DNA from 3 places in the Neobacillus solisequens genome. Region 3 is predicted to be linked to each of the others. Evidence: riboswitches for the same ligand, from Rfam matches in the RefSeq annotation. Region 3 holds a riboswitch; each other region holds the start of a gene.

Region 1 (10,478 bases), on a different contig from region 3:
CTCTATTTCATTCTTCCTTTTAATACCTCTACCGCTTTTTGCAGCTGAGTATCATTAGCTTGAATTTTTTCTCGTAACAGTTCCATCAGTTTCATGCTGGAATCACCTTTTAAAACACCATCTGCAGGTAATTGATTGGCTGTTTGGAATGCGATTACGGCAGCCTTTGTTTTTTCATCGAAAAATCCATCTTCACGCCCAGGGTCATACCCAATTGCTTTTAACATTTTCTGCGCATTTTGGACCTCTGTGGAGGAGGATGATAGGGCTAATTCTTTATCAGGGTTAATAATTGACAAAGTTGCATATTCAGGAAGTGCGACCTCGTAATCAGGTTTAATCCCTTTTTTGTGAATCCAGTTGCCATTTGGCGTTAACCATTTCGCTATCGTGTATTTCAAATTTGAACCGTCTTTAAAGTTTGATGCCGTTTGTACTGTTCCTTTACCAAATGATTTCTCTCCAACAAGCGGTACTCCAGCTGACTCTTTTACTGCTGCTGAAAGGATTTCCGACGCACTTGCACTTCCCTTATCGATTAAGACAACAAGCGGAAGATTAGGATTACCTTCATTCTGGGAAGGAATTTCCTTGATTTTCCCGTTTCGATCTTCTTCTTTCACAATAAGCTTTCCTTTAGGAACAAACATACTTGATATGGAAATAGCTTGGTCCAATAATCCTCCTGGATTTTGTCTCAAGTCTAAAACCAATCCTTGCATCCCTTTTTTCTGCAAATCATTTAAGGTTGTAACCAGTTCCTTTGAAGTATTGCTGGAGAAACTTGTAATTTGAACTTTAGCGATTTTATCATCTACCATTTCACCATAAACGGTTTCAATTGGTATCTCATCCCGGACAATCGGAACACTGATCGGTGCTTCTGAGCCCGGACGTTGAATGGAAAGCTCCACTTTTGTTCCCTTTTTACCTCTAATTAAAGTGACAGCTTGACTTGAAGTCATTCCTTGAAGGGATTTCCCATTAACCGATAGGATCATATCATTTGGTTTTAAACCGGCTTTTTCTGCAGGAGACCCTTTAATTGGTGATACAATTAAAATGTGTCCGTCCTTCTCTTGAATCTCAGCACCAATTCCTTCAAACGAAGAGGAGATGCTGTTATGAAAACTTGTCGCTTCTGACTTGCTCATATAATCAGAATAGGGATCATCCAATGATTCCACAAGACCATTAATTGCCCCGTTAATTAACTTTTGATCATCAAGTTTTTTATAATATTCTTTTTTTAATGTATCATATGCTTCGTACAGCTTGCTGAATTCAGTTCTTTCATTATTAACGGTAACCACCTTCTCATCACCAAACGAAAGGGCTACGGTCGTTATTCCAGCTGATAAAAACACAATTAAAAACAACAGCATAATAAAGTGGAACTTTTTCAGGCGAATATACCCCGACTTGTTTTCAGTTGCTTGCTCTTGAGTTTCTTTTTGTTGTTCATTTTTCTCTTCTTCCAAAGCCTTCACCACTTTCAATAACCATAAAAATAAATAACATAATGGGCTAAAACCTATTTCTACAACCTTAAGCTTACTTCCAAATGATTAAAACAATTGTAACATAATAAAAATAAAACCCTTAGTGTTTAGAATAACATCTTTTAATTAAAATTAACAAAGAATTAATCATGAAAATGTAATTTTTAATAATCTGTTCATACTTTTTATCCCTCTGTCATGAAATTTTAAAAATGAGGCATTCTATTAATAGCTCCAAAGAAAGCACTATGTATTTTTCCACAAATATAAAATGAGGAGAGATCCATTATGGGAAAAAAGCATCGCAGCCGCATTAATTCACCGAAAAAAAATAATCATATTCCTGCCGAAGCGATTGTAGCCGAGCATGAGGCCCATGCCAAAGAAAACCAAGCAAGCGGCGGACGTAAACGCTAACCACTAAAAAAATACCTAAGGGAGCTACCCTTAGGTTTTTATATGTTAAAGCAAGAGGATTCGATTAATAGGAAACCAGCCACCTGGTTTTAATTGATAGTAATGCTGTCCACCACGTCCTTCATCAATTAGGACGATATCCCCGGTAGTCAAGAATCTGCCCTTATAGTTTAGGGGAATTCGATCGGTTACATTAAATCGACTAAAGGTTTCCTTCAAACAATTTTCTCGGCTATTGGCCTCAATAGTTGTTCTATAAACTTGTTTATGCCCTTTTTTTTCCCGCTGCCTTGGAGTTTGAAAGATCGTCACATCATAATGAGTACCACTTTTATTTGTTAATAGTTTGATCATTTGATCTCCTCCAACCAAAAGAGTTATTTGACTATTCTAATAATTGGAGATAACCATTAAAAATTCCTTCATCAAATTTCCACTAATTTTGTCGAATCCAATTTTTTTGATTTTCTAAGAATATCTTTCAATTACGCTTTGAATTTTCTGTTGTAGATATGGCATGTCCTGGTTGGTTATGGATAACCTGACGTTGGTTTCATCCGTTCCTATTGCTTCAGAGAATAAGCCGGCTAAACCTCTCGCTCTTCGGTCAACTTGGAACATAATATCTAATTCACCGTTACCTGATGGGAGGAAGACTACTTCAAGTTCATCCAGTTTTCCTCTAAAGGGACCTGATGTTGGGACAAACTCAAATTCTTGAACAAAAGGCAAACGTCCACGCAGCCTTCTTGGTGCTTCTTCACAATCTGCTTCACGTATTCTGAAACCGAGTTGATCAACAGCATTAAACACAGCCGTCATTAACGGATTAGGGACCACTTTTAAATAATCCTTGTCACTTGGATCCACTCCACCTTTTATATCTAGACCGGTGCTCACCCATATCTTAGACCTACCAATGGATAATGGTGTATCATATGGCAATTGGAATGAGAATGGAACTTCTTTTCTTTCATTCACTCTAATGGTGAAAGGGGCTGTCACACGAAAACGGTCAATCGTTGCGGTCACAGAATATTTACGATCATCTGATTCCCGTAAATAAGTGGTGTTCACAGAAAGATAGATATCATCTACTTGTTGATCAATCTTTCCACCTTTTATCTCCACTACCCCATTAATCGTCTCTCCAGGCATATACGTTTCCTTTTCAAGCTTTGTATCCACAGTTGCTGATCCAATCCCCACACTTGCAAAAACTTTGTTAAAGAATGACATGTTTCATACCTCCTAATTGTTTCGTTAATAGATGTATATCCGCTCTTACTTGATCACAATTCTCGTATACAGGATTTATTTGGAGTAGCCGTTTTATAATTTGCTGGCCTTGTGGCGATATATTTAACTCCTCTTCCCACGATTTTTCTTGCTGATTCTTTTCAAAGGAAAAATTCGAATAGAGCAAAAACAGTAGAAAATGACCGAGCCCGTAAAAATCTGCCTGAAAGTTTAGCTCCTTTCTTAGATCTTGGCTGGGACCCTTCTTCTTTTTTGAACCATCTAACGGTCTAGCCAATCCTAAATCGATTAGTCGAATCGAAGTCCCGTCTAATAGGACATTAGGAATTCGAATATCTCGATGAATGACTCCCATTCGGTGCAAATAGTCAATTTGCTCCAGTAATTTGGAGGCAATTGTAAAAGATTCTAATTCAGTTATTTTCCAGCCCTCATAAAAAATGAGCTGCTCAAAATTCTTTCCATTAATATATTCCATCGTAAAAAATGGGATGGTATTATGCATTCCATCCTCATAATATTTTGGAAATCCAGGATGTTCAAGTGAGCCTAATAGTTTCTTCTCAACCTCAAATCCATTTCTTCCCTCTTTAGTAAGCCTTTTATGAAGGCGAAGTGCTTTTAATACCTTTTTTGTACCAGTCTTTTCATCAAACACTAGATAACTGTGCCCATAACCGCCAGCCCCTAAATGCTTAATCACTTCGTATCGTCCAGCAATTACATCAGCTGAATGAAAAGGTCTCTCTAAAATATGGGAAAGCAATAACATCACTTTTTTGATCATCGTTTAACTGCTAAAAAAACTAGACAAGAAACTGCCGCTTTTATGCTTCTTTTTATAATGATGATGCCCCATATGATTGTGCTTATAATATTTTTGTTTTTTCCAAGCATCACTGGACGAACCGTAATGATGGTGTTTATGATGAGAACCCAACTTACTTTGGATAATCGATTTAATGATCTTTTTGAACATCCTATTCCCTCCTCCGTCTTCGTAATCATTTATACGAAGCCACTAATAAAAGGTTTCGTGATTTCATAATTTTTCCCTTTTATCTTTGAGGAACACAAACAAAAAGCGGGCAATAAGATGCACGCCTTTCGGTTGATTTATCATAAAGGAATAACTAAATCCCCTAATTTTAAAATAGATATTACCTACTCGTCCTCTACTTCCTCATCAATAATACTTTTTTCAATTAAATATTCGAAGGTAATATCTGCGATTTCCTCCAACTCCTCTTCACTGGGAACGTATCCCCTTTTTACCAGCTCATGAAAGAAAAATTCTGCAATCTCTTCTGTATCAATAAAAACCTCAATTTCTTTCAAGCTATCGCCCCCTTTTTACAGAATGTATGAACCATAAAGCTTTTTCATGCTAGTTACTTAAAAAAGCTTCTGATATAATTTCGTGCTTTTGTGTACAACGTTAAAAAGGAAGTCTTTTTAAGAATGGACAAGCATAAGATAAGTAAAAACAACCATTAGAGGTGTGAGAATATGTCAGAATTAAAATGGAAGTTAGAAGCTTTAAGAAATGATCTGAATCAAGAAGAAAGTCATATCATTAAATGGTTTGAAAGAATAACAGATACCATGTTTTCTATGATTAAATGGGCGGGAATTCCATTCGTCATCTACCTATTAGTTGAAATCATCAGATGGTAGCTATACATGGCTTTTTCCGTCTTCCTTTGAGATGGCTTTCAATTTTTTCAAGATAACCCGCATGACCTGATAATATTCCTGGTCATGAAATAAATTATATAAAATTCGATAATCATTATAGAGATCTAATAGATCATCTATCAATCTCTTCTTTTCTTTTTTTCGGGTGATTTCTTCAAGCTCTGATTGGCGAACTTGATTCTTTATTTGCGACTTAGAATTGTTTTTTTCCTGCTTATTCACTAAGTATAAGAGACCTAGTTTTTGAATAAAGGTGTCCGCACTTTCCGCATCGGCGATTAAAGTAAGTTCGTCCTCCCCGACTTCAAGCCACTCCCCATCATGAACCCTGGAGAGCTCATAAATAACATCTTCCCACGCATCATCTTTAGAACGCCAAATTTCTGTCCGGAAACCAACTACTTTGAAAAGGTCTGCCTCATATCCCTTTACTTGAACAACATCCCCAATGAAAAACTTATATTCAATATCAATATGCTCCTGTTCCAACACCTTGCCATCGTAATCTGACAACGGCTTTAAAGCAGATTCAACAAATAAGCCATGGCTTTTATTTACTTCATATACATACGAACCATCCAGCCATTTTACATCTGTTACATTTCTAAATTTACTGGATCCTTTAAACTTTTGGTTTAAGGTTTTTCCATCCATAATATAAAACAATAAAAAAAACCGCATACCATATTGGTACACAAGTTTACTTTGCTTTAATCTCCGCTCTATCAGGTGGTTTATTTTCTTGACTATTTTGCTTGTAGGTTTTATTAAACAATTCAATTAGTCCCCTAGCCGCTTTATCCGGATCAAAAGTACCTCTTTCTGCATACTTAACTTTCATGGTGAAATCACCTCGTTGTATAATATGCAAGTCGTTTTTGAATGGAATCTTGTCTATTATGTATGTGTTATAATTTTAGAAAAAACGGAAAAATGAACTTATTGAACCGTTGACCCAAAACCTTTCAAAAAAAATAAGAGCTGCTGCAGCAACTCGATTATTACTTTCAAGACCAAATGCTTTACACATTCTCTAACATTAGCTGTTTTCTAGTTTATTGTGTACTGCCTGTAAGATGCGCGTCAAACATATCAATGATTTCAAGAAACCTATCAGCTTCCCGGAAAACATGGTCTGCTAATAAAGGATGAATAATGCTCTTTATTCTACATTGCTCAATTAAATCACGAGCTGTTCTCTTAAAGTCCCTTAGAGAAGCGACCGACACCCGATTTTGATCAAGGAATTGATCTAAAAGAGGAACTGTTTGAGATTGTGGCTTCATAGAATCTAAATCTCTTGCTTGATACAGCAATTGATCAAAATCATTGCTGAAATTGCGTGCTAAATCAACTAGTTTCCTTTCTGATGGATCAAGGAGATGGCCAATAAATTTGGCGTGATCTGCCATAATCCTTAAAAAGAAGACATTTTCTTTAATAATGGCATCTGGAAGCGGTTGTAATTTTCCTTCATTTAATTCCATTAATCTTTTTCTAAAATAATTGGCTTCCCTACTTGTATGGTCAACTAATAGTGGGAAATTATTTTGCCCAGGTAATTTGCATGTGAGAATTAATCCTAATACTTTTCTTTTAAATACGAAAATATTCGTTGCAGCTTGTTGTACCTCGGAATTAAACCTTCTTATTTGTTCGGGGTCTGTTTGGTTATTGAAGGAATAGGCAGTTTGTTCGATTTGTTCAAATAAACGATAAAATTGATTAGCCTCTTGAATGAGTTGTGTATCCTCTGCTCTAAAACCTAATCGAAGAAATAAAGAATGCTCTTTCATGATCCTAGCCCAAAAACGAATTTCATTTAATGAACGCTCAACGAATAGCCCAGATGTAACCCCTGTATCAGCATGTAATTCGCGTTCTTGTCCGTTCATGCTAAGGCCCCCTTAAATACTGCAATTATTCTATTGTTATTGAATAGGTCATTTAAATATTCCTAAAACAGTTCCGCCACATAAATTATTGTTGGGATTATAATTTAACTCAAAGTAAAACGAGACCTAATAAAGATCTCGTTAATGCTTTAAATCTCTTATAAATTAATAGTGTGCTTTGTTCTAAGCTTTTCCCTTGTTTGTTTTGCTGCTTCAACCATCACCTTAAGTGCATCCACCGTTTCATTAATACCGCGTGTCTTTAAACCGCAATCAGGATTAATCCAGAACAGCTTCGGATCAAGTACTTGAAGAGCACGATCAACGTTTCTTACCAGCTCTTCAAGCTTTGGTACACGTGGGCTATGAATGTCATATACACCAAGACCGATACCTTTGTCATACGTATTTTCTTCAAAGGCATGAATTAATTCACCATGACTTCTTGAGGTTTCAATTGAAATAACATCAGCATCGAGTGCTTTAATGGCATCGATAATCTCTTCGAAGTCTGAATAGCACATATGAGTATGAATTTGTGTATCATTTCGCACTGAGGTGGTAGCAAGTTTAAATGCATAAACGGCAGCGTTCAGATAGCTTTCCCAGTTTTCACGTTTTAATGGTAGTCCTTCGCGAATTGCCGGCTCATCGACTTGAATCATATGGATTCCATGAGCCTCAAGTGTTTCCACTTCTTTTCGAAGCGCAAGCGCAATTTGATTGGCAACATCATAGCGTGAAATATCATCCCGTACAAACGACCAATTTAATATTGTTATTGGACCTGTTAACATCCCTTTTACCGGCTTGGTTGTTAACGATTGTGCATATACAGTTTCTTTAACTGTCATTGGTGCTTGATAAGACACGTCCCCATAAATAAGAGGTGGCTTTACACAACGGGAACCATATGACTGAACCCAGCCAAATTTTGTGAATTGAAAACCGGCTAATTTTTCTCCAAAATATTCAACCATATCTGTACGTTCAAATTCTCCATGTACAAACACATCTAAGCCAAGCTCTTCTTGAATATCAATCCATTTTCTTATTTCTGCATTAATATATTCTTCATATTCCGCATCCGTTAACTCGCCTTTACGCCAATTTAAACGCTGTTTTCTTACCTCTTGGGTTTGTGGGAAGCTTCCAATTGTTGTGGTTGGTAGAAGTGGCAATTGAAAAGCCTCTTCTTGAATCTTTTGACGAACATGAAATGGTACTTCACGTTCTACTTTATAGTTAGGCAATTTTTGAATGGCTTCACGAACTTGTTTGTTATATCGAAAAGATGATTCATTTAAAGTTTGAATCACTTTTGTACTTGCCGCCATTTCTTCTTGTATCGCATCTCTTCCAATTTGTATACCTTTTGTAAGGACAGCGACTTCATATAATTTTTCATCAGCAAATGATAATGCTTCCTTTAATACCTCATCGAGTGATTCTTCACTTTTAACGGTCACAGGTATATGCAATAAACTTGATGAAGGTTGTACAATAAGGTGATCTTTTGAAACGACTTTTGTAATCTCTGCTAGGGTGGATAATTTATCATCTAGATTCGCACGCCATATATTACGTCCGTCAATTATTCCAGCAGCAAGCACCTTATCTTTTGGGAAACCATGTTTTTTCAAAGCAATAAGATTCTCACCATGATCATGTACAAAATCAAGACCAATCCCTTGAACAGGAAGTGAAATGACATCTTCGAAATGTTCAATACTATCAAAATATGTTTGTAAAATCACCTTTACGTTTGGTGCCGCCTCATGCAACGTTCTATAAACGCCTTTACATAATGCTACCTCTTCTTTTGAGATTGTTGTAGAGAGAATTGGTTCATCGATTTGTACCCACTCTACACCTTCTTTTTGCAATTCACGTAAAATCTCAGCATAAAGCGGTACAAATTGATCTACAACTGCATGGAACTCACTTTCTTTATACCCTTTTGACAACTTTACGAATGTTACAGGTCCTAAGATAACAGGCTTTCCGTCAATACCAAGTTTTTGCTTTGCCTCTTTATAAAATTGAAGTGGGCGATTTTCGACAAGGGAAGGTATTGCTCTGTCCAGTTCTGGAACAATATAATGATAGTTTGTGTTAAACCATTTTGTCATTTCAGATGCAACCGAACCGTTAGTGCCTCGTGCTATATCAAAATACGTTTCAAGTGATACTTTACCTCCATCGTATTTAAAGCGCTTCGGTACTAGACCGAACATAACAGCAGTATCAAGAATATGGTCATACAAGCTAAAGTCTCCGACTGGGATCAGGTCAATTCCTTTATCCTTTTGTTTTTGAAGATGCTGCAAACGAATCTCCTCGACCTGTTTTAAGAACGCCTCTTTTTCTAGTTTACCACCCCAAAACTGTTCGAGAGCCTTTTTCCATTCACGATTTTCACCAATTCTCGGATAACCCAAATTCGAGCTTTTCACTTTATTCATCGCATTTTTATCTCCTTCTATGTTTGTATTTTCGTCTTCAACTAAAAAATCTCTCTTTTCAATTAGAAAAGAGAGATTTATACGCATAGCTAACTAGAGTTGAGACCATCTGGTTTTCTCAACACGTATTCATCACTCCTCCCTATACATCCGTAGAGTACAAGAGCATACAACAGGCAGGTCTCCTGACTTTGGTTCATCGCTTCTTATCCCTTCCCATTTCAAACTATGAAACAGTGGTTCATGATAAGTCGCTCCCCATTACAGTGGCGGGACCGTGCCGGAATTTCACCGGTCTTCCCTTTTAAGCTGTGTAGATCATACTCACAGCACCTATGCATCTGATATTTAATTTTAAATTAGAAAAAGACATAAGACCCCTCTATTTGAAAATAGAGAGGTCTTCATCACTTATGGAATCCTCTCTTATTTGTCAAAGCAAAATGCTTTGCAGGAATTAGCACCTTTTCAACAAAATTGTTGAATGGTTGCCGGGCTTCACAGGGCCAGTCCCTCCACCTCTCTTCATAAGAGTTTTAATAGTTTATAATGTTCTGAATTTAATAGTCATAATAGCATTAGAAACACGAGCTGTCAAAGTAATTTTCAAAAAACATAAATATTTTGCCTATTTCAATAAAGTTTTTAATCCTCAATCAACCTATTAAGAAGGAGTTATTTTGCCACCCACTTTAAACAAAAAAGGAATAAGTGCCAATAAAATAATTCCTACTACAAATGTTGATATGATTAACTCTTTCCATATAATTATATTCTTTGAAAACATTTGATAGATAACTAATGAATTTATTGGAAGGTTAAGTAATAAACCAGTGAGAAGTCCTGGTGCATACTTTTTCATCAATATGGTCGCAATAAGGTGCGGAAAAATAGCATTTAAAATCATTGAACCTAAAAATCCAATAAACATCCATTTCGCAAAATCTAATTCTGGCATATACAAAAAACTAAATGCAGATAAATAAGCCAAAATAGTTATAAAAATAACAGCAAAAAGGAATTCACTTGAAGAAACTGGCTTTTGAAACCTTGAAGATTGCTGTGACCATTTAGGCAACCATATTGCTTCTTCGATATTATGAAGTGTAATAGCAAAACAAAAAAATATAACAAGATAATAGTCCATATATCTTCCCCCTCTTCAAGTAACTTACATCGTTAATTGAATAAGAATTACGCAATAAATTTTGATAGTCTCAGACTTTCATATGTGTCTGTCA
Region 2 (10,478 bases), on a different contig from region 3:
AACCAAAGAAGAAATAGATGAATTTACTAAATCGTTGGAAAAAACATTCCAAAGTATAGAGAAAGGCGAGTGAGAATGTTGAATCAGGGATATCTTACTTTGGAAACGGGAGAGGTATTTGAAGGGGTGCTAATTGGCGCCGACCAGGATTCTCTTGGAGAAGTAGTATTTAATACAAGCATGACCGGATATCAAGAAATTATTACGGATCCTTCGTACGCAGGACAAATTATTACATTTTGTTACCCAATCATTGGTAATTACGGGGTCAATACACTGGACGATGAAAGTATTTCCCCAGCTTTATCCGGGGTAATCATTGGGGATTTATGTGAAACTCCAAGCCATTTCCAGTCCATTCAAAAATTTTCCGATAAGCTAAAAGCCGCTGCTGTACCGGGAATTGCAGGAGTAGATACTAGGAAGCTTGTGAAAACCATTCGCAGCCGAGGTACGGTTAAAGGCTATCTAAGCAAAACAAAACAGTTTAATTTTACTGGGGATAGTAAAGAACCGTTATGGGTGGATCAGGTATCCACAAAAAAGATTCAATATTTCAAAAATAATGGACCGCATGTCGTGTTAATGGATTTTGGTTATAAAAAATCCATCCTAACCGCTCTCCAGGCAGAAGGATGTGCGGTCACTATTGTACCGTATAATACAACATTTGAAAAAATGAAATCGATCAATCCGGACGGTGTTCTCTTTAGTAATGGTCCTGGTGATCCTATGGAATTGAAAAAATGGTTTCCGGAGATTCAAAAAATCAGCCAACACTTTCCATCATTAGGAATCTGCCTAGGACATCAGCTAATCGCACTTGCTTTCGGAGCAAAAACAGAAAAATTAGCCTACGGGCACCGCGGCGGCAATCATCCGGTAAAAGAACTTGAGACCGGTAAAGTAAAAATTACCGCCCAAAACCATGGTTATGTTGTTAAGGATGAAAGCATTGACGAGAAAGTGTTTGATGTGACGTATCGGAATGTGAATGATCGTTCGATTGAGGGCCTGAAGCATAAATATTATCCGATTCGAACTGTGCAATTCCATCCCGAAGCCCATCCAGGGCCAAGTGATACCGAATATATTTTAAAAGAATTTGTAGCTCAGATCGCTTCATTAGGAGAGACACGTTATGCCGTTAAATAAGATGCTAAAAAAAGTACTAGTAATAGGATCAGGACCCATCGTGATTGGGCAGGCGGCAGAATTTGATTATGCCGGAACTCAAGCCTGCATCGCTCTTAAAGAAGAGGGCATTGAGGTCATTTTAATCAACAATAACCCGGCCACGATTATGACTGATGAAGCAATCGCTGATAAGGTCTATATCGAGCCGTTAACGACAGCCGTTATTGAAAAAATCATCCAAAAAGAAAAGCCTGATGGCATTATTGGGACATTGGGCGGTCAAACTGGCCTGAATTTAACCGTTCAACTGTATGAACAAAATATACTTGAAAAATACGATGTTGCTCTTTTAGGCACTTCAGTTGAGTCCATTAAAAACGGTGAAGATCGCGAACGATTCCGCAATCTGATGCTAAAAATTGGTGAACCAATTCCTGAATCAGCCATTATTCATACGTTTGAAGAAGGCGTACAATTCGTTAATGAAATTGGATTTCCAGTTATTATTCGTCCTGCCTACACCCTTGGCGGGGAAGGCGGCGGTTTTGCCAACAACCACGAAGAACTAGAGGTGGTTTTGAAAAAGGGGCTTGCTGCAAGTCCGATTCACCAGGTATTGGTGGAAAAAAGCATCAAAGGCTGGAAAGAAATTGAATATGAAGTAATGAGAGATGCTAATGATACTTGCATCATTGTTTGCAATATGGAGAACATGGACCCAGTCGGTGTCCATACGGGGGATTCCATCGTGGTTGCCCCTTCACAAACTTTGACTGATGTACAATATCAAATGCTTCGTGATGTATCCATTAAAGTCATCAGAGAGCTTGAAATTATCGGTGGCTGTAACATTCAGTTTGCTTTGCATCCTGAATCCAATCAATATTACATCATTGAAGTCAACCCAAGGGTCAGCCGTTCATCAGCCCTTGCCTCAAAGGCCACAGGCTATCCGATTGCCAGGATGGCTGCAAAATGCGCGGTTGGATATCACCTTGATGAAATTGTGAATCCAATAACTGGCACTACTTTTGCCTCCTTTGAGCCGGCGATTGATTATATTGTGGTAAAACTGCCGCGGTTCCCGTTTGATAAATTTCCTGAAGCTGACCGCACTCTAGGTACGCAAATGAAAGCAACCGGGGAAGTAATGGCCATTGATCGGACCTTTGAAGGTGCGTTAAACAAGGCGATCCGCTCCATGGAAATGAACGTATATGGTCTTTGCAGGGAAATCAACCATTCTTTATCAGAAAAAGAATTGTTTGGACTTCTTGAAATAGCCAATGACCAACGGCTCTTTATCATTGCCGAAGCGTTCAGACGCGGGATCAGCCTGGAGAGAGTTCAGCAATTAACCGAAATTGATCCATGGTTTTTACACAAAATTAGTTCAATCGTTGCTTTGGAAACGGAATTGGCTTCGTATCAATGGACCACTGTCCCAGCTTCTCTACTGAAAGAAGCTAAACGAAATAACATAGCCGACAAGCTGCTATCACAAATTTATGAGGTTCCGGAAAAACAAATTCGAACGAAGCGAAAGGAACTTGGCTTGCTGCCGGGATATAAGATGGTTGACACCTGCTCAGCAGAATTCGATGCTGCTACACCCTATTATTACTCAACATGGCACGGATTCGATGAGGTGGAAACGACTAACAAGAAAAAGGTTCTCGTAATCGGTTCCGGTCCAATCCGTATTGGTCAAGGAATTGAATTTGACTATTGTTCCGTTCATGCCGCAAAATCCCTTAAGAAAAAAGGCTATGAAGCAGTTGTCATCAATAATAACCCAGAAACAGTCAGTACGGATTATTCTGTAGCAGATAGCTTGTACTTTGAGCCACTGGCTGCTGAGGATGTACTTCATGTAATCGAAAAGGAACAGGTAGAAGGAGTACTGATTCAATTTGGCGGTCAAACGGCGATTAACCTAGCCCGTGACTTGCAAGAGGAAGGGATTAAGATTCTCGGTACAACGGTTGAAAATGTAGACCGATTAGAGGACCGGAAAGAATTTTATCAGTTGCTTGAGGATTTGAACATTCCTCATATTGAAGGAAAAACCGCCTCCCATCCAGAGGAACTGGTTGAAGCTGCTTCCAGCTTAGGCTATCCAGTATTAGTAAGACCATCCTACGTTATTGGCGGTCAGTCCATGTTTACGATTTTTTCTGAAGAGGAATTGACTAGCTATTGTCAACAGCTTGAGAAAAACGCTCATGAAAAAATGTGGCCTTTATTAGTAGATAAATATATTCCTGGTCTTGAATGTGAGGTTGACGTCATCAGTGATGGAAAGCAAATCGTTATCCCGGGAATCTTTGAACATATTGAAAAAGCGGGTGTGCACTCGGGTGACAGCATTTCAGTGTTTCCTCCGATTTCTCTTACCGATGAACTAAAAGAGATGTTGATCGATTATTCGGAAAAGATTGCCATCACAGCTCCCGTTATTGGAATCATGAATATCCAATTTGTTGTTTATGAAAACACAGTTTATGTCCTAGAGGTTAATCCACGATCTTCAAGAACGGTGCCCATCATCAGTAAGGTGACAGGAATTCCGATGATTGAATGGGCAACCCGAATTCAACTTGGAGAGACCCTTTCAGATTTATCAAAGTATGTAGGATTACTTCCAGAACCAGAATATTTTTCTGTTAAGGCTCCGATCTTTTCAGCAGGAAAGCTAAAGGGTGTTGACCATGTACTTGGGCCGGAAATGAAGTCAACTGGAGAAGTGTTGGGTATGGCACTCAATTACCAGGAAGCCCTTTATAAAGCGATGCCACCTATGAGTAAAGAGCCGTCAGAGAATTATTTACTTTGCTCTATTTCAGATCGTGAAAAGCCAATCAGCCTGCCTATATTTCAAGGGCTTGCCAAAAGCTTTAAGCTAGCCGCAACAGAAGGGACAGCTGCCTATTTTCAAAGTAAGGGCATCCCTGTCGAAAAAATTGTAAAAGATGAACAGGATGTACAAGAGCTTTTCCGAAATCAAGCGATACAGGCTGTCATAAATACACCAAACCAGGGACGAAACAAATTGAAGTTTGGATTCCAAATCCGTGAGCAGGCCATCCGTTTTAAGGTACCGGTTTATACTCACCTAGACACGGTTCAAGCCATAAAGGATTTGAAACCAACTTCCCTTTCATCTATAAACGTTTATTCGGTAAGCGAATTTTACCATTTATCCGAAAGAGGTGTCGTAAATGCTAGAATCCATTAATCTGCAGGAAAAAAATATAACAGAGCAATTCAATTTTAAAGGGAAAGACTTTTTACAGCTTTCCGATTTCAGTACAGAAGAAATTCTCTATATGTTAGAAGTTGCTTTAGAAATGAAAGGACAACAAAAGCAAGGTAAATCACTGCCTGTATTAAATGGTAAAGTGTTGGGGATGATTTTTGAAAAATCCTCAACCCGTACAAGGGTTTCTTTTGAAGTTGGCATGCTTCAGCTTGGAGGACATGCGATTTTCCTAAGTTCAAAGGATATACAGCTCGGCAGAGGCGAGAGTATATCTGATACCGCAAAGGTGCTTTCAAGATATGTGGACGGCATCATGATCCGTACCTTTTCACATGAATCTGTTGAAGAATTGGCAGAACATGCGACAATTCCTGTTATTAATGGATTAACAGACCTGCAGCACCCTGCTCAGGTTTTAGCTGATCTTTTAACGATTCTGGAGCATAAAGGCAAGCTAGCAGGTTTAAAGCTTGCTTATGTAGGAGATGGAAATAATAATGTAGCGCACTCCTTAATGGAAGGTGCGGCAAAAGTGGGCATGAATATTAGTATTGCCAGCCCTCCAGGATATTTGCCTGATGGAGCGATTACGGAAAATGCGATTAAAATAGGTGAACAAACTGGCAGCAAGGTCGTTATTTCTAATGATCCACTTGAAGCCATTAAAGATGCAGATGTTATTGTAACAGATGTTTGGACCAGTATGGGCCAGGAAAAGGAAACCGAAAAGCGCCTAAACGATTTAAAAGACTTTCAGGTTAATGAAGAATTATGCAAATATGCAAAAGAAGATTTTATATTCCTTCATTGTCTCCCTGCCCATCGTGGTGAAGAGGTTACCACAAAGATTATTGACGGTATTCATTCAGTTGTATTCGATGAGGCGGAAAACCGCTTACACGCTCAAAAGGCAATTTTAAAATTATTATTAGGTTAATAGACTTTATTTTTTCGAGAATTTATGTATAATAATACTATCAAATGTATTTTAATTCATTTCTAGTAATAAGGAGCGTTATCATGACAAAGGAAAAAATTGTATTAGCCTACTCAGGCGGTTTAGATACTTCTGTTTCAGTTAAATGGATTCAAGAAAAATATGGCTATGATGTTATCGCGTTAGGACTTGATGTCGGCGAAGGCAAAGATTTAGAAGCGATCAAGAACAAGGCGTTAAATGTAGGCGCCGTTAAAGCCTATATTGTGGATGCCAAAGAATTGTTGGCGAAGGAATATATTTTACCAGCTTTAAAGGCTAATTGTTTATACGAAGGAAAATATCCATTATCCTCTGCGCTTTCCCGCCCACTTATTTCAAAACTACTCGTGGAGGTAGCGGAAAAAGAAGGAGCCCAGGCAGTTGCGCATGGCTGTACGGGTAAAGGAAATGACCAGGTGCGCTTTGAAGTCTCTGTTCAAGCGTTAAATCCAAAACTTAAAGTGGTAGCTCCTGTTCGTGAGTGGGGCATGACACGTGATGAGGAAATTAAATACGCCCAAAAGAATGGGATTCCAATTCCGGTTGATTTAGACAATCCATTCTCCATTGATGCAAATATTTGGGGACGTGCCTGTGAGGCAGGTGTGCTGGAAAACCCTTGGGCAGAGCCACCTGAAGCTGCATTTGATTGGACCAATCCAATTGAATTAACACCAGATGCACCTGAATATCTTGAGATTGAATTCGAACAAGGCGTGCCAGTGGCCTTAAATGGTGAAAAGCTCCCTCTTGTTCAATTAATTGAAACGTTAAACGAACTTGGCGGCAAGCATGGTGTCGGCCGTATTGACCATATCGAAAATAGATTAGTAGGAATTAAATCCCGTGAAGTCTATGAAAATCCAGCTGCCCTTATTTTAATTAATGCCCACAAGGAATTAGAATTTTTAACTTTGCCTCGCGAAGTCACTCAATTCAAAACCCAGGTGGAGCAGCAAATGGCAAAAATCATTTATGAAGGCCTTTGGTTTTCTCCATTAAAGGCTGCTCTTGATGCCTTTATTGAGGAAACACAAAAGGTAGTATCTGGTACAATTCGTGTTAAGCTTCATAAAGGGAATCATACTGTTGTCGGCCGTCAATCCGTCCACAGTTTATATAATGAGGAACTGGCGACTTATACAAAAGGTGACGCATTTGATCATAATGCGGCTGTTGGTTTTATCAAATTATGGGGTCTGCCAACCAAAGTGTATGCTGAGGTAAATAATAAAGAATCTATTTTAAAATAAAGTCGGAGTGCCCTCGAAAATTGATTCGAGGGCAGTCTTCTTAGTATTAGGAGGAGTAATCATGTCTAAGCTATGGGGCGGACGCTTTACCAAAGAAACGAACAAGCTCGTCGAAGAATTCACTGCTTCGATATCCTTTGACCAGAAGCTGGCCAAGGAGGATATCGCCGGAAGCCTGGCACATGTGCAAATGCTGGGCCAATGTGGTATTATCCCGTTGGACGATGTTGAAAAAATTAAGCAAGGCTTACTGTCTATTAAAGAAATGGTCGACCGTAACGAGGTTGAATTTTTGGTAGAAGATGAAGATATTCATATGAATATTGAAAAGCTATTGATAGAAAAAATTGGCCCTGTCGGTGGAAAATTGCATACTGGTCGAAGCCGGAATGATCAGGTTGCCACTGATATGCATCTGTATCTGCGCACAAAAACGCTAGAATTGATCACCTTAATGGAGGAAGTGCAGGGAGCCATTCTCAATCAGGCAAAGGAACATATCGAAACGTTGATTCCAGGCTATACACATTTGCAACGGGCGCAGCCAGTTTCATTTGCCCATCATTTAATGGCTTATTTCTGGATGTTTGAACGTGATAAAGAAAGATTGACAGATTCCTTGAAACGGATTAACTGGCTTCCGCTTGGTTCAGGGGCATTAGCAGGCACCACCTTCCCGATCGACCGAGAACTCGTTGCGGGATTACTAGGATTTGAAACGATTTATCCCAATAGCATGGATGCCGTAAGCGACCGTGACTTTATTCTGGAATTTCTGTCCATCGGCTCGATTATCATGACCCATATTTCCCGCCTGTCGGAGGAATTGGTCATTTGGTCAAGCCAAGAGTTTCAATTTGTCGAACTGGATGATTCCTTTTGTACCGGTTCAAGTATCATGCCGCAGAAAAAGAACCCGGATGTGCCAGAATTACTGCGTGGGAAAACAGGCCGTGCATATGGCAATTTGATTGGGTTATTGACGGTATTGAAAGGCTTGCCGCTAGCTTATAATAAGGATTTACAGGAAGACAAAGAGGGCATGTTTGATACGGTAGAAACACTAGAAGGCTCTTTGAAGCTGCTTGCTCCGATGATTGAAACGATGACTGTGAAAAAAGACGTGATGCGCAAAGCGATCAATAATGATTTCTCCAATGCGACCGATATCGCCGATTATTTGGTTCGCAAAGGGCTTCCGTTCCGCGACGCACATGAAGTAATTGGGAAAATTGTTTTATATGCCATTCAATCTGGCAAGTTTTTGCTGGACTTAAGCATGGAAGAATACGAACAATTTAGTCCGTTGTTTGAATCAGACATATACGAGGTTCTTGCTCCAGAGCATGTTGTAGCTGTCCGTAATAGCTTTGGCGGAACCTCGCCGTCCCAGGTACTTGAGCAAATTAAACTGGCCGAGGCGAAATTGGAAAAATAAGTTGAAAGAATGCCACCCGCTTGTGTGATGCGGGTGGTGTTTTTTTTATAATATAGCCGTTTTATCTACTTGAAATGTGAATATTATCCTAAACTCATAAGTGCATAACTTTATCGACTTGAAAACGAAGTATATCAAAGTAAAAGAAGGTCTTATCAACGAGAATTGGGCTATATCAACGCAAAAGAGGATCTTATCAACGAGAATGGGGGTCTATCAATATAAAGAAGGAAATATACGATAGGTTCATATTTTTTTAGGCGAATAACTGAAGTTCTTAACACTAAACCACAGGGGCACAAAACAGGTTCATCAATTGGAAGGAAAAGAATGGTTGATCATAAATCACTTTAATATTGACATTTCAAGTAAATTCAGATAATATTTCATTTAAATATTGGAAATTTAGTGAAAAGTCAAATACATATCTCTTATCCAGAGCGGCGGAGGGACTAGGCCCTATGAAGCCCGGCAACCTTCAAGGTATTCCTTGAAAAGGTGCTAATTCCTGCAGGTATTATTACCTGAAAGATAAGAGGAGGAACTAGCCCTCTTCTTATGAAGAGGGCTTTTCTTTTAGGCTGTGTTAAAGGTCAGTGTTGATTTTTTACACTCTGTTGATTGTAGCGGAAGATGCGAAGACTCCTCGAAAACGCTATCGCATTTCCTTCGTGCGTGGGCAGATTCAAGGAAGAAATTCAATGTCCTGTGGGAGTACGGTACTGGAGAGACCCCACAGGTGCAAACGCCGAGGAGGCTCGCCGAAACGCCCACGAACCGCTTGCATCTAGAGTGGAAATCAACAGACAAGTTTAACCGAGTCTTCTTTAAAAAAAATACGTGGAAAGGGTGAACAGAAAATGGATGTTATTAAGGTGGCGATACTAGGTTTTGGAACGGTAGGGGAAGGGGTATATCGGACAATTCAAACACATGGGGATGAGTTGCAGGCTACATTGGGAAAACGCGTAGAAGTTGCTTCCATACTCGTCCGCAATAAACAGAAGTCAAGGGATATTAGAGAAGAGGTTCTGGTAACGACAGACTTTGAAGAAATCCTGCAGTTTCCGCAGTTAGATATTGTGTTTGAAGCAATCGTTGAAAAGGAACCGACTTTCACTTATTTAAAACAAGCCATTCAAAAGGGCTGCCACATCATTACAGCCAATAAAGAAATGTTTGCCCACCACGGAGAAGAGCTGTTGAAATTAGCAGAGGAACATCACGTATCAGTTGGATTTGAAGCTACAGTGGCCGGTGGGATACCGGTGATTCAAACACTGGGTCAGTTATTAAAGATTAATCGTGTACAGTATATTCAGGGCATATTAAATGGTACATCCAATTTTATCTTAACGGAAATGCGTGAGAAAAAGCTGTCCTTCCAAGAGGCACTGACTCAAGCACAAGAAAATGGTTATGCAGAAGCAGACCCTACCAATGATGTCGAAGGCTTCGATGCCTTCTATAAAAGCATGATTCTTAGCAGAATTGCATTTGGCGAGCAGCCGAATTGGCAGGAAGTGGAACGGGAAGGGATTACTTCGATTACGAGTGAGTTAATTGAAACAGCTGAACTTGCAGGATTAAGGTTTAAACATGTTGCCAGCATTCATAAGGCGGGAGATAATCTAACTGCCATTGTAAAACCAGTTGTTGTTGGGAAAGAACATCCTTTTTACCATGTGGAAGGGGTGGAAAATGCAGTTAATGTCCATTCAGATATCGTCGGCAGGATTACATTGCAGGGCCCTGGAGCTGGAATGTTTCCTACCGCCAGTGCCATGATTGAGGATTTAGTATATGTTTGTCAAACGAACTCATCTGGACCTCGACCTGAAAAATCTGGCACTGCCACCATTTCAGATAAAAATAATGAAACGAAACAACAGTGGTTGATTCATGGTCATGTGAAAAATTATATCCACCCTTCGATTACATGGTTAGAGCAAATTAACGAGACAACTTTTATAGTTGAAGCTACAAAACGTGATGTCGATCAGTTGAATCAACAGGAACAATCCCTACGTTATTTCACCATTCTTGGAGAATATGAGCCAATAAAAAAACCAGTAAAAGTCTTATAAGCAGGAGCACCGAAATAGAAAAGGTGCTCCCGTTTAATTATCCAGGGATTTATCCACAGCAGGAGTCCTGCGAGGAGAGTGTTCCACAAGATTATCCACATTATCCACAAAAAATAGGTTCAGGTTCAGTATTTAACTATTCACAAATTAGAATTCCCCGATAATCAGGCTTGACAATACATTTCGATCGATATCCACATTATCAACATTATCCACAGTTATGATTGATAACAGGAAGGTAATCTAGTTCACAGTGTATTCATATATACACTATAAATATGTTAAGAAACTGTGAAAACCGTTGTCATTTTAGTAGCTGCAG
Region 3 (10,478 bases):
GCAACATGCAGATCTTTGATTGTTAAAGTTGATCCAGCCATTTTTATACCTCCGAAAAATGTTTTGTATCTTTTGAACCCTATTGGAAAATAACTGCATTCTCAATCTATTCTCATTACAATCTTATAACAAATGAAATCTATTATCAACTTTTATGTGTTAATAACTATTTTATATTTTCACTGATTTAATTCTAAATGAGAATCAAAGTAACTTATAGTTTGAAAATTCAGCCTAATTTGTTTTATGTAAAAACAAGCCCGATAAAAATCATACCTTATTTGTTGTTTTCTTTTCAATCGATAGACTCGGGAGCAATACAGTCTATTTTTTACTAATCAGTTTGGATTCATGTAAAAAGAAAAGCCAGTGGATTCCACTGACTTTTCAGATGTATTTCTTCCTATTAATATATTACTCAGATACAGGAACAACCGCGCCTTTGTATTTTTCAAGAATGAAGTCTTGAATTTCTTTAGAGTGAAGGACTTCGACAAGGGTTTTGATTGCTTTTTTGTTTTCATCACCTTTACGAACAGTAATAATGTTTACATACGGTGATTCTTTCCCCTCAAGTGCAATTGCGTCCTTCATTGGATTTAATCCCGCTTGTAGTGCATAGTTTGTGTTGATTAGGACTGCATCTGCTTCGTCATTTTGATATACCTTTGGCAGCATCGCAGCTTCTACATCCGTTTTGAATTTTAGATTTTTTGGATTTTTAGCAATATCTTCTACTTTAGCAGTTGTTTTATCAATACCTTGTTTTAAAGTGATTAATTTTTCATGGTCAAGAAGGGAAAGCATGCGGCCATGGTCAGCAACAGAGTTACTCATGATAATCGTTGCACCCTTCGGAAGCTCTGATAACTTTTTATAGCGTTTAGAATATACACCAATTGGTTCAATATGAATGCCGCCAGCATTAACAAAATCAAAATCTTTATTTTTTGCCATTTGATCTTTTAAGTAAGGGACGTGCTGGAAAAAGTTTGCATCAAGATCACCAGATGCCAAAGCTTTGTTAGGTGTCACATAGTCATTGATAACTTTAACTTGAAGATCAATACCTTTCTTCTTTAAAAGGGGTTTGGCTTTTTTAAGGATTTCAGAATGGGGAACTTGCGATGCCCCTACTACTAATGTTGTTTCTTTACTCTCAGAAGCATTGTTTTTCCCGCAGGCTGCAAGTGAAAAGATAACTAATAATGCTGATACGAAAACGAATAATTTTTTCATTTTTTCCTCCTGATATTTATGTTTTATCTTTTATCAATTAATCTTGTGATCTTATCACCAACAAATTGGATGATAAAAACTATGATCAAAATAAATACGGTTGAATACACCATTATTTGTGTATTATAACTTTGGAATCCTTGTAAGTAGGCAAGATTTCCAAGTCCTCCTGCACCAATGACGCCAGCCATGGCAGTATAACCTACTAAGGCAATTCCGGTTACTGTTATTCCCGATATTAACGCTGGCAAAGATTCAGGAATTAACACCTTGAAAATAATTTGCCAATTTGTTGCCCCCATCGATTTTGCTGCTTCAATAACTCCCTTATCAATTTCACGTAAAGCAATTTCTACCATCCTTGCATAAAAGGGAGCTGCCCCGATGATTAGAGCTGGTAATGCGGCATTGGCCCCAAGCATGGTACCCATGATCAAAACGGTAAATGGTAGCAATAAAATAATAAGGATAATAAACGGAATGGAACGGAAGATATTTACGATTGAAGCAATAATTTGATTAATCACTCGATTTTCCCAAAGATTCCCTTTTCCGGTTAAAAATAAAATAATTCCTAAAATGATACCAAGAATGAATGTAAACACGACTGAAATGGCCGTCATATAAAGGGTCTCTTCGGTTGCCACCCAAATACTATCCCAATCGACGTTATAGAACCAAGTATCAAGCATTCTCGATCACCTCCACTCCTACCTGCTGGGAACCAATAAACTCAATTGCTTTGTTGACCTCGGCTTCGTCTCCGTCAAGATGAATGAAAAGTGTGCCGTATGATCCACTTTGGGTTTGCGATATTTTCCCTTGTAGGATGTTGACCGTTACATTGTGATGACGAATTAGATTCGTGATCACCGGCTGTTCAGCAGACTCTCCAATAAAGGTTAATTGAACAACACGGCCGGATTGATAGTGTTCGAGCAAATGCTCTGCTGTTTCCTTTGTTTCACCCGGTTCGGTTACTTGTTTAACAAAGCGCTTGGTGATGGATTGCTGCGGATTTTTGAACACATCCAGAACGGAACCCATTTCCACCACTTTTCCGCTTTCCATTACTGCCACTCGATGACAAATTTTGCGAATGACGTGCATTTCGTGAGTAATTAACACAATCGTTAAGCCATACTGTTTATTAATATCAACAAGCAAATCCAAAATGGAATCTGTTGTCTGCGGATCAAGTGCTGAAGTGGCTTCATCGCACAGTAGCACTTTCGGATTATTAGCCAGTGCTCTGGCAATGCCAACCCGTTGTTTTTGTCCGCCGCTTAGTTGAGAAGGGTAAGCATTTTCTCTGCCCTCAAGACCAACTAATTTAATCAATTCATTTACCCGCTTTTGTCTTTCTGCCCCTTTGACTCCGGCAATTTCTAGCGGGAACGCAATATTTTCGCTTACAGTCCTTGACCATAATAAGTTAAAATGCTGGAAGATCATGCTGATTTCCTGGCGGGCCTTGCGAAGCTCACTGCCTTTAATTTTGGAAATTTCTCTTCCGGCGACCGTTACACTGCCTTCAGTCGGTAGCTCAAGGCCATTAAGCATTCGAATCAAGGTACTTTTACCTGCGCCACTATATCCAATGACTCCGAAAATTTCTCCCTTTTTAATATCCAGATTGACCTCATCAACTGCTTTGAGCTGCCCCTGTTTCGAAGGGAAAATTTTTCGAACATTTTTAATTGATATCATTGCCTCACCTGCTTCATATCCAGAATACGTAAATATAGGGTTTGAATTTTTCGTTAAAAGGATACTATTTTAAAAAAATAAAAGCCTTTCTGCAAGGGCAGAAAGGCATTATAAATCAATCCTTTCTCCCATCTCTCAAAGCATTCGCTTTGTGTGAATTGGCACCATTTCAATAAAATTGACGGTTGCCGGGCTTCATAGGGCACATCCCTCAGCCTCTCTTGATAAGAGCTTAAACAATCCTATATTCAATTAATACTTTAGTTCGTTTACGTAAAAAATATATTACGAAAGTTATCGTATCATGGATAAAAAGCAGTGTCAATAAAATTTCTTCATTTTCGGAAAAATTCGACTAAGCCTTCGTTTTTAATGAAGTTAGACCTGTTGCCACCTCAATGGCATCCTCAAGATCTTCAATTAAGTCCTCGGCATTTTCGATCCCTATAGACAGTCGAATTAAATCCTCTGAAACTCCTGATGCTTTCAAACCCTCTTCATCAAGTTGCTGGTGCGTGGTGCTGGCCGGGTGAATAATCAAACTCTTCGCATCTCCCACATTGGCCACATGAGCCCATAAAGTAATCGCATTTATTAATTTGGCCCCTGCTTCACGTCCACCCTTAATACCAAAAATAACTACAGAACCGGCACCTTTAGGCAGGTATTTTTTTGCTAATTCATAGTCAGGATGGGATGGATGCCCAGGATAAGAAACCCACTCAACAGCAGGATGATTTTCTAAATACTCCACAACCTTTTGGGTATTGGCCACATGTTCCTTCATTCGCACATGAAGTGTCTCCAATCCAAGTGTAAACTGGAAGGCGTTTTGCGGACTTAACGCTGGCCCTAGGTCGCGCAGCAATTGAACACGTGCCTTAACAATATACGCAACAGGTCCAAGTGCTTCTGCATAGACCAGGTCATGATAGCTTGGATCCGGAGTCGTAAAACCAGGGAATTTCCGTGAATTCCAATCAAACTTTCCTCCATCGACAATGACACCCCCTAAAGTTGTGCCATTCCCAAGCAACCATTTAGTGGCTGAATGAATGACAATATCTGCACCATGTTCAATCGGACGGCACAAATATGGAGTAGCAAAGGTATTATCAATGATTAGCGGAATCCCTGCTTGATGAGCAATTTCCGCTACTTTTTCAATGTCCAAAATAGTTAAGCTTGGATTACCGATGGTTTCAGCAAAGACAGCCTTCGTTTTTTCAGTAATAGCCGCACGGAAGTTTTCTGGATCTGCAGGGTCAACAAACTTTACCTTAATTCCGTATTTCGGAAGAGTCACGGCGAATAAATTAAAGGTGCCGCCGTACAGTGTTGAAGCAGAAACAATTTCATCACCAGCTTCGGCGATGTTTAAAATGGCTAGAGTAATGGCCGCCATACCGCTTGCCACCGCAAGGGCGCCAACCCCACCTTCTAATAATGCAACTCTCTCCTCAAACACAGTAACGGTCGGGTTATGTATCCGCGTGTAAATATAGCCCGGTTCTTTTAACCCAAATAGGTTAGCTGCATGCTCGGTATCCTTAAATTGATAGGCGTTGTTCTGATAGATTGGAACAGCGCGTGCACCAGTAACCGGATCCGGCGATAAACCTCCATGAACCCCTAATGTCTCAAACCGATATTTCTTTTGCTTTTCTGTCATTTTCCTTACTCCTCTCTCTTTTGTATAAAAATAAAACCCCCACTTCATAAGAAGAGGGGGATCCACTCTTTTTATAAAGTGGGGGATCCGTACTTCTTATCTTTCGGGGCATGAAGCTCCGCTGGAATTGGCACCGTGTCTCAAACCGGTTGCTGGGCATCGTCGGGCCAGTCCCTCCGCCACTCTGGATAAGAATTATTCATTATTATTACTGAATATTTAAAAAATATATTACAGGATGTCCTCTACCTAGTCAAGAGTTTTACTAACTAATTTTGGCAAAATTTTGACTGCTCGCTAATACGAATAATGCTTCTAATAGCAGCACGATTCTTAAGGGTGCTTCTACTTTTAACACGCCCTCACGTTGAAGTGTCCGCAGTTTTGCCTCACCACTTATTAATCGATGGATCCCTGCATTGCTGCCGTTAATCGTATAGCCTGGAGCTAAATCATCACTAATTTCAATTGTACCGTGGTTAATTGCCAGTTTGACTGTTTCATGGTGGGTCGAAATGGCTACGTGAAAATCTGCCTGTCGGATCAATGGCAGAATATGCTCCAACTGGTTAGCAGCAAGTATAAATGAATGAACCGCTTCCTTCATACAATCACTCCGCTTCCGTTATGCTACCTTTACTATTCAGCAATAATATGCCGACTTCCTTTAATAAATGCTCGACAATTACCGTACCTGAGATGATCATTTCCCGAGAAATATGTCGGAAGGAGGGATTCTTAACACATTTTTCACCATTTTTTGTCGGAAGTTTTGTAAAATAGATTTATCAAATTTGAAAGGAAAGAAGTCATGATTATTAAACCTCGAACCGAGCCTCATGATTTAGCAATGTTTCGGATCTTGAATGCACGCATGGAGTTATCGGAAAATGACAAAAGAAATTTTATCAATCTGCAAAAAGGATATTTAGGAGAGTTGAAATTTGATGAATTTGCAGAACGACAACTTGATGATCATATTCCGATTCTAAATGATTTACTTATGAAACATAACAACTCCTATTTTCAAATTGATTCATTTATCATAGCAAATGGTGTTGGGAACCTTATCGATATCAAAAATTCAGAAGGTGATTACATTTTTAGAGATGGGCAGTTTTATCCCATGGGCAGTAACCAAGAAATATTGAATCCCCTTGGACAATTGGATCGCTGTGTAACACTCCTTCGTAAATCCCTCTCCATTAAGGACTGCCAGATTCCCATCAAACCCTATCTAGCCTTTGTTAATCCTAATTTCACCCTCTATCAAGCACCCGTTCATGAATCCCTCATCTTTCCAACTCAATTGAATGCCTTTATGAAAAAGTTAAATGCCGGAACCACACGAGTTAATGGACACCAAACCAAATTAATAGAAACATTATTAGCAGCCCATATAACAAAGTACCCTTATTCTAAATTACCTGCCTATTCTTTTGAGCAGCTGAAAAAGGGCATTACTTGTTGTAAGTGTCAGTCTTTTTCGATTGCAACCACAGGACGGAAATTGAGTTGTTTGGATTGTGGGTATGAATAGTCGCTGATACAAGCGGTGTTGCGGGCTGTGGATGAATTTAGGCTTTTGTTTCCGGGGGAGCGGGTTACGACGAATAAGATACTTGATTGGTGTGGAAGGGGAAACATTTCTAAGAAATTAATTTGGAGGATTTTAAAAGAGAATTTTAAGGCAGTGGGGTATGGAAGATGGTTTTATTATGAGTGATTCACTTTAAAAATTGTGTAAGGGCTTATATTAAATTTTAGTGTGCGCTTTATAAGCGATCCTTTTGCTGGTGCGGTCACTTTTTATGGAAGGTAGAACACCTCTTTATTCCCAATTTTGATGTTGAGGTCGATTTTCTGGAACGTAGAACCCTTCTATGTTCCTTTTTTGCTAGTGCGACTGCTTTTTCAGGAACGTAAAACACCTCTATATTCCACTTTTGCTTCCGGTACTGCTTTTTCTGGAACGTAGAACACCTCTATGTTCCCTTTTTGTTTCCGGTACTGCTTTTTCTGGAACGTAGAACACCTCTATGTCCCTTTTTTGCTGGCACGACTGCTTTTTCAGGAACGTAGAACCCCTCTATATTCCCCTTTTGCTGGTGCAACTCTTTTTTCGGAAACGTAGAACCCTTCTATATTCCCCTTTTGATGACGAAACTGTTTTTTCGGGAACTAGAACCCTTCTATATTCCCTTTTTGATGACGAAATTGTTTTTTCGGGAACGTAGAACATCTCTATGTTCCCTTTTTGCTAGTGCGACTGCTTTTTCAGGAATGTAGAACCTCTCTATATTCCCCTTTTGCTGGTGCGACTGCTTTTTCTGGAACGTAGAATACCTCTATGTTCCTTTTTTGCTGGTGCGACTGCTTTTTCTGGAATGTAGAACACCACTATATTCCCCTTTTGCTGGTGCAACTCTTTTTTTGGAAACGTAGAACCCTTCTATATTCCCCTTTTGATGACGAAACTGTTTTTTCGGGAACTAGAACCCTTCTATATTCCCTTTTTGATGACGAAATTGTTTTTTCGGGAACGTAGAACATCTCTATGTTCCCTTTTTGCTAGTGCGACTGCTTTTTCAGGAATGTAGAACCTCTCTATAATCCCCTTTTGCTGGTGCGACTGCTTTTTCTGGAACGTAGAACCTTTCTATATTCCCCTTTTGCTGGTGCGACTGCTTTTTCTGGAACGTAGAACACCTCTATGTTCCTTTTTTGCTGGCACGACTGCTTTTTCTGGAACGTAGAACCCCTCTTTATTCCCCTTTTGCTGGTGCGACTGCTTTTTCTGGAACGTAGAATACCTCTATGTTCCTTTTTTGCTGGTGTGAACTGCTTTTTCTGGAATGTAGAACCCCTCTTTATTCCACTTTTGCTGGTGCAACTCTTTTTTCGGAAACGTAGAACCTCTCTATGTTCCTTTTTTGCTGGTGCGACTGTTTTTTCAGGAATGTAGAACACCTCTATGTTCCTTTTTTGCTAGTGTGAACTGGTTGTTCAGGAGTGTGGAACTATATGTTTTTTTAAGAACGCAAAGTCCTTCCCTAGTGGCCAGATTTTGCGGAAACTAGGCGGAAACAAAAAAACAGACGCTCCCCAAAAAAGCGTCTGCTTACCCAAAATTCATCTTCATTTTATCCAAAAGAAAAGGCACGGAATGAAAGGCATAAAGGCCGTCAACAACGGTGCCGTCCCGAATAAACAACAGGCAAGGAACACTTTCGATGGCAAACTTCTGAGCCAGGGCGGCGTGATAATTCAGGTTCATTTTGCCCATCGCCACCTCAGGCAACAGTTGTTCGATGACTTGCAGCATTTTTGAAGCTACCTGGCAAGTGCCGCATAGTGGGGTATAAAAGTAAACCAATCCGGTTTGTTTATTTTCTAAAAAAGCTGTTAAGTCTTCTTGATTCCATTCGATCATCTTTCGTTAACCCATTTCTAAATACTCGCTATGAACGTCAATGTTTGCTCCTAGCAGGACAGCGGCCAGATGGTGCACAGGTGCTGTTGCTACTTCGCGATACATTCGGTCAATATATAAATGCTCGGCATGAGGGAATTCACGTTTAAACAGTTTGCGAAGCTTTTCGCCAGCTTCGTCGGCATCGACTAGGATATAGATCTCTTTGTCTTCGAGGATGTCAATCCATTCGTCCAATTTTGTGTGACTGATGGTCCCGTTTGTACAAATGATGTCAACCGGTTCCTTTACAATGTTTTTCACTTTATTTTTATCGGATTTTCCTTCTACGATTAGAACTTTGTCAGCATACGTATCATTCATCATCCATCACCTGTGAAAGAAGTGGTTTATTGTTAACATATTCCAAAAGTTACAAGACGTGCTCCATCCTTTACCTATGTTAACTATAACATCATTGTCATCTTAAAAATAGGTATATGCTTGTTCATGGATGACGATGATGACGAAAAGCTAGCACCAACCTCCGTCATCGCAATCAGTGTATTTGGCGTCTCGACCTTCTGTAACAGTGACGTGTTGATAAATTTTTTGTTGTTCAGCTTCAAAATGGTGATCAAGTTCTACTTGAATATGATCAGACATTTTGATTTTGCCAATTGGGGTATTTTCTATAAATAATTGGATTTCTCCATTTTTCAGCTTTCCGACGACTCTGTCTGTCACATCGATTTTGCTTTGGTTTAATGCCATGCTTTCCACCCTCTTCTTTATTGTATTTACAGTTTCCCCATTCAAGAAGAAGATAAAGTGGAAATTAAAGGCACCTTCGAGTAAAAGGTGCCTAGATTAAATGATTAATCTTCTTTAATCATTTCTTCATATTTTTCAGCAGTCATTAATTCGTCAACCTCACCGCTGTTAGATACTTCAACGACGATCATCCATGCTTTTTCATATGGAGATTCGTTAACAAATTCAGGGCTGTCATTTAAGTCTTCGTTTACTTCCACAACTTTACCGCTGACTGGTGCGTAAAGTTCTGAGACGGTTTTAACGGATTCTACGCTGCCGAATGGCTCGTTAACGGTTACTTCATCGCCAACTTCCGGAAGTTCAACGAACACGATATCCCCTAATTCGTGCTGCGCGAAGTCAGTAATCCCAACACGCACTTTGTCGCCTTCTACTTTTACCCATTCATGTTCTTCTGAATAACGCAATTCCTTTGGTACACTCATTACTTAAATCCCTCCATTATGTTCTTCTAAAATGTCTATCATCGAAATAAATCGATTTCGTTAATGAAAGTGAAGAGAGTTATTTGAGCCACATTTTCTCATACTCTTCTTCTTTAAAGCCCACTGTGACATGTTGTCCATCTGTCAAGATTGGTCTTTTGAGCAACATACCGTCTGAAGCGAGGAGATCTAGCATTTCGTCTTCAGTTGCTGTTTTCAGTTGATCTTTGATTCCTAGTTCGCGATACTTCATACCGCTTGTGTTGAAAAATTTCTTTAATTCCAGCCCGCTTTTTTTATAGAAATCCGCTATTTGCTCGCGGGAGGGTGGATTTTCTACAATATGTACCGCATCGAATGACAGTTGATGTTCATCCAGCCATTTCTTTGCGTTTCGGCATGTGCCGCATTTTGGGTACCAGTAAAACGTCAATGACATCGATTCACCGCCTTATTCCCTAAAATCTTTGAGGCAGCCCTCACTTGAAATAGTATCATAACCACTATTAAAATCCTAACACTATGGTTCTATCCAAAGATAAATTCGACTAATTTCGGTAAATTCCTTCTTTTAAAAAGAAATAAAGAAGAAGTCCTCCGCGATAAACAGAGGACCGGTTTTTACTGGGTGACAAGCACCAACCTTTTTTAAACGATGTAGCGTTCTGCTTCAATGATCACGTCAGCGGCTTCGCGTTTTTTGGCGATGACGTTGATTGGTGTGTGGCGAGTGAATTTGCGAAGGGATGAAAGCATCATTCGCAGCATATCGCCTTGTTCTACGGCTACTAGGGTTTCTTTTGCAGTTGCTTCGATATGGTTGAATGCTTCTTGGCAGAAGATTTGTGTATAAAGAAGCTTTTGCTTGTTTTTGTCTAAACCGTCTTTGGCGATGGCTTTTTCTGTACGTAATACAACAGATTCCATTGCATAGACATCAGACACGATGTCAGCGATGTTGGCAAGGATTTCTTGCTCTGCTTCAAGCTTTTGGCCGTATTTTTGAGCGGCTAAACCAGCAGACAGTAAGGCAATCTTCTTCGCATTTTTCACCAAGTATTTTTCTTGAGCAAGCGGCTCGTCACCTGGCTCTTCTGGCATTAACATCATTAATTCTTCTTGAAGCGCCATGGCTTTTTGGAATAAAGGAAGTTCGCCTTTGATCGCTTTTTTCACTAGAGTG

Evidence for each region. Region 3 has a riboswitch for S-adenosylmethionine ahead of ACI3K6_RS10360 (O-acetylhomoserine aminocarboxypropyltransferase/cysteine synthase family protein). Riboswitches for the same ligand answer to the same signal wherever they lie in the genome.
Region 1: another riboswitch for S-adenosylmethionine. It lies ahead of metE (5-methyltetrahydropteroyltriglutamate--homocysteine S-methyltransferase); the one in region 3 lies ahead of ACI3K6_RS10360 (O-acetylhomoserine aminocarboxypropyltransferase/cysteine synthase family protein).
Region 2: another riboswitch for S-adenosylmethionine. It lies ahead of ACI3K6_RS11655 (homoserine dehydrogenase); the one in region 3 lies ahead of ACI3K6_RS10360 (O-acetylhomoserine aminocarboxypropyltransferase/cysteine synthase family protein).

Annotation. Positions count from the first base shown of each region.
Region 1 covers NZ_JBKFGJ010000002.1:127,381-137,858, reverse strand. The annotation lists gene ACI3K6_RS01160 (lmo1851 family serine protease) at 3-1,481, opposite strand; gene ACI3K6_RS01155 (hypothetical protein) at 1,791-1,919, shown strand; gene ACI3K6_RS01150 (YodL domain-containing protein) at 1,965-2,273, opposite strand; gene ACI3K6_RS01145 (sporulation protein) at 2,388-3,158, opposite strand; gene ACI3K6_RS01140 (serine/threonine-protein kinase) at 3,145-3,966, opposite strand; gene ACI3K6_RS01135 (hypothetical protein) at 3,970-4,158, opposite strand; gene ACI3K6_RS01130 (YozD family protein) at 4,344-4,517, opposite strand; gene ACI3K6_RS01125 (hypothetical protein) at 4,689-4,856, shown strand; gene ACI3K6_RS01120 (hypothetical protein) at 4,857-5,531, opposite strand; gene ACI3K6_RS01115 (hypothetical protein) at 5,578-5,718, opposite strand; gene ACI3K6_RS01110 (DUF2935 domain-containing protein) at 5,933-6,772, opposite strand; gene metE (5-methyltetrahydropteroyltriglutamate--homocysteine S-methyltransferase) at 6,931-9,237, opposite strand; cobalamin riboswitch at 9,397-9,589, opposite strand; SAM riboswitch class I at 9,661-9,771, opposite strand; gene ACI3K6_RS01100 (HXXEE domain-containing protein) at 9,902-10,384, opposite strand.
Region 2 covers NZ_JBKFGJ010000011.1:25,495-35,972, reverse strand. The annotation lists gene ACI3K6_RS11685 (acetylornithine transaminase) at 1-73, shown strand, start outside; gene ACI3K6_RS11680 (carbamoyl phosphate synthase small subunit) at 79-1,155, shown strand; gene carB (carbamoyl-phosphate synthase (glutamine-hydrolyzing) large subunit) at 1,142-4,375, shown strand; gene argF (ornithine carbamoyltransferase) at 4,359-5,336, shown strand; gene ACI3K6_RS11665 (argininosuccinate synthase) at 5,420-6,631, shown strand; gene argH (argininosuccinate lyase) at 6,693-8,069, shown strand; SAM riboswitch class I at 8,498-8,607, shown strand; gene ACI3K6_RS11655 (homoserine dehydrogenase) at 8,930-10,156, shown strand.
Region 3 covers NZ_JBKFGJ010000009.1:222,351-232,828, reverse strand. The annotation lists gene sufC (Fe-S cluster assembly ATPase SufC) at 1-41, opposite strand, end outside; gene ACI3K6_RS10375 (MetQ/NlpA family ABC transporter substrate-binding protein) at 415-1,239, opposite strand; gene ACI3K6_RS10370 (methionine ABC transporter permease) at 1,263-1,931, opposite strand; gene ACI3K6_RS10365 (methionine ABC transporter ATP-binding protein) at 1,924-2,949, opposite strand; SAM riboswitch class I at 3,075-3,180, opposite strand; gene ACI3K6_RS10360 (O-acetylhomoserine aminocarboxypropyltransferase/cysteine synthase family protein) at 3,305-4,621, opposite strand; SAM riboswitch class I at 4,715-4,816, opposite strand; gene ACI3K6_RS10355 (hypothetical protein) at 4,887-5,228, opposite strand; gene ACI3K6_RS10350 (nuclease-related domain-containing protein) at 5,433-6,161, shown strand; gene ACI3K6_RS10345 (thioredoxin family protein) at 7,743-8,054, opposite strand; gene ACI3K6_RS10340 (toprim domain-containing protein) at 8,061-8,417, opposite strand; gene ACI3K6_RS10335 (YusG family protein) at 8,568-8,807, opposite strand; gene gcvH (glycine cleavage system protein GcvH) at 8,912-9,295, opposite strand; gene ACI3K6_RS10325 (arsenate reductase family protein) at 9,375-9,734, opposite strand; gene ACI3K6_RS10320 (acyl-CoA dehydrogenase family protein) at 9,944-10,478, opposite strand, start outside.